Regions from separate parts of the Paenibacillus sp. OSY-SE genome, predicted to be linked through region 2. Evidence: riboswitches for the same ligand, from Rfam matches in the RefSeq annotation. Region 2 holds a riboswitch; the other holds the start of a gene.
The links. A riboswitch is a leader RNA that binds a small molecule or an ion and turns the genes downstream of it on or off. The one in region 2 is predicted to bind glycine.
Positions count from the first base shown of each region.

Region 1: it holds a riboswitch for glycine, as region 2 does, so the genes downstream of both, A372_RS0112050 (amino acid carrier protein) here and gcvH (glycine cleavage system protein GcvH) in region 2, are expected to answer to the same signal.

Region 1 covers NZ_ALKF01000175.1:47,354-51,712, forward strand. The annotation lists gene A372_RS0112045 (aldo/keto reductase) at 147-1,124, shown strand; glycine riboswitch at 1,514-1,612, shown strand; gene A372_RS0112050 (amino acid carrier protein) at 1,763-3,112, shown strand; gene A372_RS0112055 (AraC family transcriptional regulator) at 3,363-4,359, shown strand, end outside.
Region 2 covers NZ_ALKF01000166.1:37,719-42,077, forward strand. The annotation lists gene A372_RS0109035 (aminoacyl-tRNA deacylase) at 1-315, opposite strand, end outside; partial or broken gene A372_RS37290 (GNAT family N-acetyltransferase) at 476-544, opposite strand; gene A372_RS0109040 (hypothetical protein) at 610-1,218, opposite strand; gene A372_RS0109045 (hypothetical protein) at 1,202-1,408, opposite strand; gene gcvH (glycine cleavage system protein GcvH) at 1,969-2,358, opposite strand; glycine riboswitch at 2,545-2,657, opposite strand; glycine riboswitch at 2,851-2,945, shown strand; glycine riboswitch at 2,946-3,054, shown strand; gene gcvT (glycine cleavage system aminomethyltransferase GcvT) at 3,142-4,245, shown strand; gene gcvPA (aminomethyl-transferring glycine dehydrogenase subunit GcvPA) at 4,267-4,359, shown strand, end outside.

The DNA of each region.
Region 1 (4,359 bases), on a different contig from region 2:
GAAACGCCGTTCGCTCTGCAAGCAACGAATGGTTGCTCAGCCTAAGCAAGTTCAACGTCCTTTCTCCAATCGTAAGTTTGTTCCATTATGGTATAATTGCTACATATAAACAGCACTATGAATATTGAAAAGAGGAGCTGGTTATCATGAATTTTCGCCGCCTTGGCAATAGCGGGTTGAAAGTGTCTGCATTAGGATTAGGGACGAACGCATTCGGGAAACGTTCCGACAAACAGACCTCGATCCGAATTATACATAAGGCTTTGGATCACGGGATCAATTTTATAGACACGGCCAATATTTATGCGAATTCCGAATCAGAGCGAATTATCGGACAGGCATTGGAAGGAAGACGTCATAACGTGGTGTTGGCGACAAAAGCCGGGTTAGTTCGCGGGGAAGGTCCGAATGATCGCGGGTCGTCGCGCTGCCACTTGCAGCAAGAGCTGGACAACAGTCTGATGCGGTTGAAGACGGATTATGTCGATCTCTATCAAATCCACACGTTCGATCCCCATACACCGCTGGAAGAAACGTTAAGAACATTGGACGACATGGTTCGTTCGGGAAAAATACGATACATCGGGGCGTCGAATTATGCCGCGTGGGAGTTGATGAAGGCTGTAGGTATTAGTGAGCACCTTGGATTGAACCGCTATGTGTCCATTCAGACAAGCTACTCTCTCGCCGATCGGACTTCAGAGCAAGAGCTCGTCCCTCTATGTCAGGATCAGGGGATTGGCATCATCCCGTATTTTCCGCTGGCCGGTGGTATTTTGAGCGGGAAATACAGTTCTACGGAAGCGGTACCGGAAGGTTCGCGGGCGGAAACCGATCCTAATTTTAGTAAGTTCCTTAATGATGACCGCATTGCTCTGAGCAGAAATATTAGCAGTGTTGCTCACGACTTAGGCTGCACTCCCGGTGCGCTTTCCCTGTCTTGGCTCATTCACAGACCTTCCGTGTCAACCGTTATCGTTGGTGCTACAAAGGTTGAACAACTAGAGGAGAATCTGCACAGCATCTCGATAAAGCTGGATGCGAATCAACTGGAAGAGCTGGATCAAATCAGTTATCCTTTCCGCTATGGAGAGCCGTTCGCTGTTTACCGATTGCCGGAGTGAAAGATTTAGCCTAATTCGATAAAATGAATAGCACCGCGGGTTCATCTCGTCTCTTCATGAGGCGAGATTTTTTATTCACCCTGGAGGCCCATCAATTATGCTCTATGGGTAGAAAAGGGAGAAATACGCATAATGTACATTTTTATTGCATATTCATTGCATATATTCATGAACGTGCATAAGTGAAGGCTAAAGAGAGCCTCGGGGGATATATTACCATTTAATCAGCCTTGCGAAATGATAGTCTGTTCTCTATAATGTAGTATAAAACTTTATAGCTGGATGAAGTTTACGGGAGACAGGCAGCAGTCTGGCCGAAGGGGTAAAGCTCTCAGGCGCTTGAATTATCGAATGAAGAATTCGAATGCAATGCAAGCAGGACCGTAGATGGACAGGACTCTGGAGAGACTCCGTCATGGAGCACCGAAGGGGCAATACGGGTGATTTCACACGTTAAAACTCTCAGGTAAAAGGACAGGGATTGCAGAAGTGCAGGCATCGTTTTGCGTTGGAATTGTGACTAATCTCACTTATTCTCGTATTTGCTATTCTGCAAAAATGTCCCCGGAGTCAAATCAACCGATTTGGCTCTTTTTCATGTCGTTCGGCAATAAATAAAGATCATGAGGGGAATTTCTATGCACATGATAGAACAATGGTTAGGCAGCGTGAATCGTTTTGTATGGGGGCCGCCGCTTCTTATTTTGTTGGTAGGAACGGGAATTATATTTACATTCCGCCTTGGATTGCTGCAGGTGATTCGTCTGCCTCTTGCCCTAAAGCTCGTGTTCAAAGCTAAAAATGAAGGCGAAGGTGACGTAACCAGCTTTGGTGCGCTGGCTACCGCTTTGGCGGCAACGATCGGTACGGGCAACATTGTCGGGGTAGCTACTGCGATTAAAATAGGTGGACCTGGTGCGTTATTTTGGATGTGGATGGCGGCGTTCTTTGGAATGGCAACCAAGTATGCAGAAGGACTATTGGCCGTAAAATTTCGGAAGATTGACGATAATGGACAGATATCGGGCGGCCCTATGTATTACATTGAAAAAGGTTTGGGCATTAAATTTAAACCGCTTGCCGTTTTCTTCGCCGTGAGCGGAGTATTGGTTGCACTGTTTGGAGTGGGCACCTTCCCGCAAATCAATGCAATCGTGTCTTCCGCGCAGTCAAGCTTGGGCATCCCCGTAGTTGTTACGGCGGGTGTTGTGACTCTTTTGACAGCATTGGTGACAATTGGGGGGCTCAAGAGCATCTCGCATGTAACGACCAAAGTCGTACCTGTGATGGCCATTATTTATTTGATAGCGAGCAGCATTGTCCTTATTGTTTTTGCGGATCAGATTCCTCATGCGCTGTCGCTCATATTACATGGCGCCTTTAACGCGACAGCAGCAGGGGGCGGATTCCTCGGCGCAACGGTCATGATGGCGATTCGGAATGGTATCGCAAGAGGTGTATTTTCCAATGAATCTGGTCTGGGCAGCGCTCCGATTGCGGCAGCTGCGGCAAAGGTGAAGTGGCCTGCGGAGCAAGGGCTTGTATCCATGACGGGCACATTTTTCGATACGATTATTATTTGTTCTCTGACGGGATTGACATTGATTATAACCGGGGTTTGGAACGGCTCGACTGATGGGGCAGAGATGACCCAAGCGGCGTTTGATGCAGCTATGCCGTATGGATCCATCATTTTGATGTTTTGCCTTATACTGTTCGCTTTTACCACGATTCTAGGCTGGAATTATTACGGCGAACGTTGCATGGAATATTTATTTGGAGTCAAATCCATTCTGCCTTACCGCATCGTGTTCATCGTCCTGATCGGTCTGGGCGCGTTCATCAAGCTTGAGCTGATTTGGCAGCTCTCGGACATTGTGAATGGCTTAATGGCTCTGCCGAACCTCGTCGCGCTGCTAGGTCTATCCGGTGTGGTTGTGACGGAAACTCGTCTTTATCTGAAGCATATGAAAACACATAAAAAGTGAGAGGATAAAAGGTTGGAGCTGCTTCTTTTGTTGTTCAATCTGTTATCAAGAGTGGTACCGTGAGTTCATCTCGTCTCTTAGGGAGACGAGATTTTTTTATGTAAATCAAGGCAACTTGTTAATTCTGTGCTGTGAACATTGGACAGATGGAACCAAGCATGAGAAAATAAGAACCTGACATTGAGAATCATTCTTACTCATATCGAAAAATCATTATGTTTAGATTTAGATGAAGCTGGAGGAAAGAGAAGTGGACGAAGGGAAACATCATATTTTTTTACATAAAGCATTGCTTCAAATCAAACAAATCGAATGCATAGCAGTCGATGCTACGTCGGGCTGGGAGAGACATGAGCTTGCTTCTCATACCTTATTGTTCGTGACGGAGGGTCACGGAAAATTATACATGAACGATGAACTTCAACCGATAGATCTATCACGGAAATCCGTTTATTTGTTGCCTGCTGGCTTCGCACTTGCAGCTGAGAGCGACCCGACTCAATGTCTGAGTCTGTGCAGAATTGCGTTTGACATGTTTCGCGTTACGGAATGGACCGAGCTGAGAAGAGTGTATGAGAAGGAGTCAACGCTTCCCGAACATGGGGAAATACGGGTCAAGCAGTACCAACGCGTTCGGCATCTGATTCAATTATTGACTAGGGGCAGAGCTTCTCTAAACGAAATGGAAGATTCACGCAAGCAATTGTACTTGCATGAGCTGCTGTGCGTACTATTGGATAACAAAGCGGCGCCTATTTCCGAGCGCACCGAAAAATCGCTAGAAGGCACGATTCAGTACATGCAGCAGACTTATCATACGGATATCACCCTAGGGAAGCTGGCGGACATGGCGGGTATGCACCCCTCGTACTATTCCCAGCTTTTTAAACAAAAACTGAAGAAAAGCCCAATCGAGTATTTGACCGATTTGCGTATGAACCAGGCAAAGGTGCACTTGCTGGTATCGCGTGAGAAAATTCGTGACATCGCCCGTGATGTTGGATATAAAGATGAGTTTTATTTCAGCAGGAGGTTCAAAGTGTACAATGGCATAGCGCCAACCGTGTACATTAAGAAACATCATAGCAATATCGTATCTCTTTCGCATCCTTATACAGATCATTTATTAACGCTAGGCGTAAAGCCATTCGCAACACACATCGATAAGGAATCGCCATCCATGACCAAGCCGGTCTATGATCGGGTATGGGAAGACTTCAGGCAAACTTTATTGAAGCAAAAGCCTG
Region 2 (4,359 bases):
AAAGGAGGGCACTCCACCTGCAGGATAGCCTGTTCTCTCCAGCACCTCCGCTTCTTCAGCCAGCCTCGGTCGATCGATGTCGAGCGCTTTGCTTACTCTCGAAGTGCTTGCCCGGTCCTTTCCATGCACGATCGCAACAATTAATCTGCCTGCGTTATCTATCATGCAAATGTTTTTGACGAATTGATCTTCCGATCCGTTTACAGCAATAGCCGCGTCTTTCACCGAGTGGCAAGACTGCTCCAACACCAAATGCTCGGCTTTCAGTTGATTCGCAGCAATAAACTCATTCATTTTTTGTTCAAACTTGTACATATTTATTTGACCTCTCCTTAGCTGGAATTCAAGTTCACTAAGACCTCGCTGCCTCAGTCCTCGCTGCTTTTCGTTTTCTTATTTATATTCCATCCATTACCCTCCGCCGCAAAAAACTGATGTTGCGATGTTCCTGCCCGGTGATTAGTCTTCAATACAGAGCCTTTTCCATAGATAGCGCTAACAGCTTTGTGGCATAGCCTTTGCGCCGCTCAGACGGTCGAATACCATTGTAATGTCGGACTGACTAATTGCAAATCGTCCACAATAACATCCCTATAATTCTCTGGTTCATCATTGCATATTCTGTATACTCTCTAAATCACCTATATTAATTACCGTTATCTCATCGTCACAGGCAAAATCGATAAAGTATAGACTTTTCTTATCCCCCGTCTTCAAAGCGGGATCATTGAAATCTACCGTTTCTAATTCATTTCCGTTCTTCTTTACGATATACGTTATTCTTGTAGCACCATAAGAATCAGAAAGATTAGCATGCTTCTCACCATAATTAGCCAGAAGTTGTTCTAATGAATCTCCTAAACCAATTTCTCTGTACGTTTGAAATCGATTCGATTGATTATCATTAATGGATAGGAAAAATTGGACCACGACATCATCTCGATAAGCGATGCGCAATCCGCCATATTGGTACAGGTTAAACTGGATTTTGTCCTCTTTGCCGTACAGCTCCGTAATTTCTTGTTTAGTCATGCCTATATGTAACAAGTCTCCCGTTTTGGTGTCTATAATTTGAAGGTCGTCGCTTGTATATTGGTCAGGCTCGTATTGCGTTTTTATGACCGCTTCACTATCATCGGTGTTGAGAGATACAGTGAATAGCAATATTAAAATAATGATGCCAAAGATGCTTGAATGCAGTCTAGTTTGTCTGTTCAATCGAATTCTCCTCAAGCATCACTCCGGGTACTTCATCCTCTTCCATCGCCACAAAATGATACTCGTCTCCCGGAATTTTAAGCAGCTGTCTCGCTGATTGGTCTAAGCCAATCGGTTTAAACAAGACCTCATATAGTAATTCCTCAGACTTGCTTATTTCTTCTGCTTTGCTTGTTAGTTTGTAGTTCATACACCTTACATCCATTCTAGTAATTTTTAAGGAGATCTGTCTTTTAGCTCTTTCCGTCTGTTAATTAGGTCGCAAAGTTTACCAGCTGTCTTAACACAGTATGTCCTCTTTTCAATTATAACAATTTTTTTCATAAATAGAGCAACTTCATCAACATCATTATTAGTGTAAAATGATAAGTCAATTCCTTCAATCTCAAATCACTGTATCGTTCGTGATCGTCTTCCTCGTTCATTTCTTTCTTAATATATGGTATTTCTAAGTTTTTTAAGCTTATGTTAATCGTAACCTTGTTCAGTATTTCTTCTTTACTAACTTCGAATTTTTGGTCAGAGATGTAGCCAAATTCACTGTACAGAATACAGTCTATATGCCGTTAGCCGCCCAATCCGTACACCCTGCTCTATATTTTCCAATGGGGCTTGCTTCGACCGTAGTAGTTCTTATATATGATTCCAGACACCACGCTCTATATCCTTTCTTGCGAATGCAAAAACACCCCCCACTGATCGCATAACGCGATTACTGGGAGGTGTCGCTTGCTATCTCGCTGCTTGTGCTTAATCGATAAGCTCCTGATATTTCTCCGCGCTTAACAAATGCTTGAGCGCTTCCTCCATGCTGCCTTCGATCTCGAGTTCGGCAAGCCAACCACCGTCGTAAGGCGCGCTGTTCACCTGTTCCGGCGCATCCTCCAGCCCGGTGTTCACCTTCGTAATCTTTCCGCTGACAGGACAATACAGCTCCGATACCGTCTTTACCGATTCAATTGAACCCATGCTGTCACCCGCAGAAAGCGTGGAACCGATTTCAGGAAATTCAATAAATACGATATCTCCCAATTGAGCCTGTGCATGATCGGAAATTCCGATGCGTACGGTGCGTTCATCGACGACGAAAGCCCACTCATGTTCTTCGCTGTACAATAAATTCTCTTTCACTTCACTCATGCTAACGCCTCATTTCTTCATCATAATTGTAGTTGGTAGTGTAGATACGCATGTAAAAAAAAGACAAGAAAAGGCCTTATTCGCCCTCTTCTCTGTCCTCGGTACCTGAGAGTTTGTGCTCGATCCTGCCGATATGGACACGATCGAATTTACCCCTTGGGTGGCTAATGCGCTCTCCAGAGCTGCGTCAGATGACGGTACATGTACCTGAGAGATTAATTGCCAATCGGCAGGTTGGCAGCTTGCTCCTTCGGTGCCGGCACAAGGAACCCCGTGTCGGTCTCTCCCAATCATCTTCATCCGCGTTGTATGAATTTAACAAGGTTGCATTTTACATCAATCTAGGTTGTTCAAAAACACGCATCTATAGCGTAGTTCAGCCTTCGATATATGTCAATATTTCGGACAACATTTTTTTCAATCCGCAAAAAATGGATTGACAATGTGTGGAAGCATCAAGTAATAATGTAGGTATAACAACTGCACACGCGAATGATGGTAAGGGGAGAGATTACCGCACTCAGGTAACGCCGAAGGAGTAAGCCCATACGGGTGAATCTCTCAGGCAAAAGGACTTTTACCGGACGCATCTCTGGAGAGAACTCTTTCACTAGAGTCACCCAAGGGGAAACTCGGAACGTTCGCGTATGCGAATGCGCGAGGTAACTCTCAGGTACAAAGGACAGAGCGGAAGGAATACAGTAGGCGCAGGCATGCTGGCTTTCTTCTGCCTGTCTTTTTATTTTATCAATACCTAACTAATAAGACGATCGAGGTGAAGTCATGTCACAGTTAAAAAGAACACCGATATTCCCGTTATACGCCGACTATCCCGGCGCTCGCTGCATCGACTTCGGCGGATGGGAACTGCCGGTGCAATTCAGCGGCATTCAGAAGGAACACGAAGCCGTCCGCACTCAGGCAGGCTTGTTCGACGTCTCCCATATGGGCGAATTTATGGTAAGCGGTTCTTCGGCAGAAGCCTTTCTGCAGCACGTGACGACGAACGATGTCACCCGTCTCGTCGACGGGAGAGCACAGTATTCCCTCTTATGCAATCCGAACGGAGGCGTCGTCGACGATATTCTCATTTATCGGCTGGCTGCAAATCATTACATGCTGGTGGTCAATGCTTCCAACATTGACAAGGACTTCGCATGGCTTCAAGAACATCTCCCTGCCGACGTCGTCCTAGAGAATAAGTCTGACAGCACGGCATTGCTCGCGCTGCAAGGTCCTAATGCGCAAGCGATCGCGGCTCATGTTACGGACGCGCCGCTGGCTGAGCTGAAGCCTTTTCAATTTGTGACGGACGCTGCCGTCTGCGGCGTGCGCGCCTTGATTTCCCGTACCGGGTATACCGGGGAAGACGGATTTGAGCTGTATGTAGCAGCAGAAGACGCGCCTCAGGTATGGACAGAGCTAATGAGAGCAGGCGAAGCGCACGGGCTTGTACCTGCTGGGTTGGGAGCGCGTGATACGCTGCGGTTCGAAGCGAAGCTTCCGCTATATGGGCAAGAAATATCGGCCGACATTTCGCCGCTTGAAGCAGGACTTGGTTTCTTCGTCAAGCTGGATAAGGGAGACTTCATCGGACGGGAAGCACTCGCCAGCCAGAAGGCTGATGGGCCTCGCCGCAAGCTTGTCGGAATTGAAATGATAGACAAGGGCATTCCACGCTCCCACTATCCTGTATTAATCAACGAGAATCCTGTTGGCGAGGTAACGACGGGAACGCAGTCCCCTACACTCAAGCGCAATCTAGGCCTTGCCTTAATTGATGCCGCTTACAGTGAGCTGGATACGGAAGTAATGGTCGAAATTCGCGGGAAGCAGCTGAAGGCCCGTGTCATCAAAGCCCCATTCTACAAAAGAGCGACGAACTAAACAGAAGGAGCGAATCCAACTATGAAGCATCGCTATATCCCGATGACGGCACAGGACCAAGCGGACATGATGAAGGTCATCGGCATCTCCTCCATTGAGGAACTATTTCAAGAT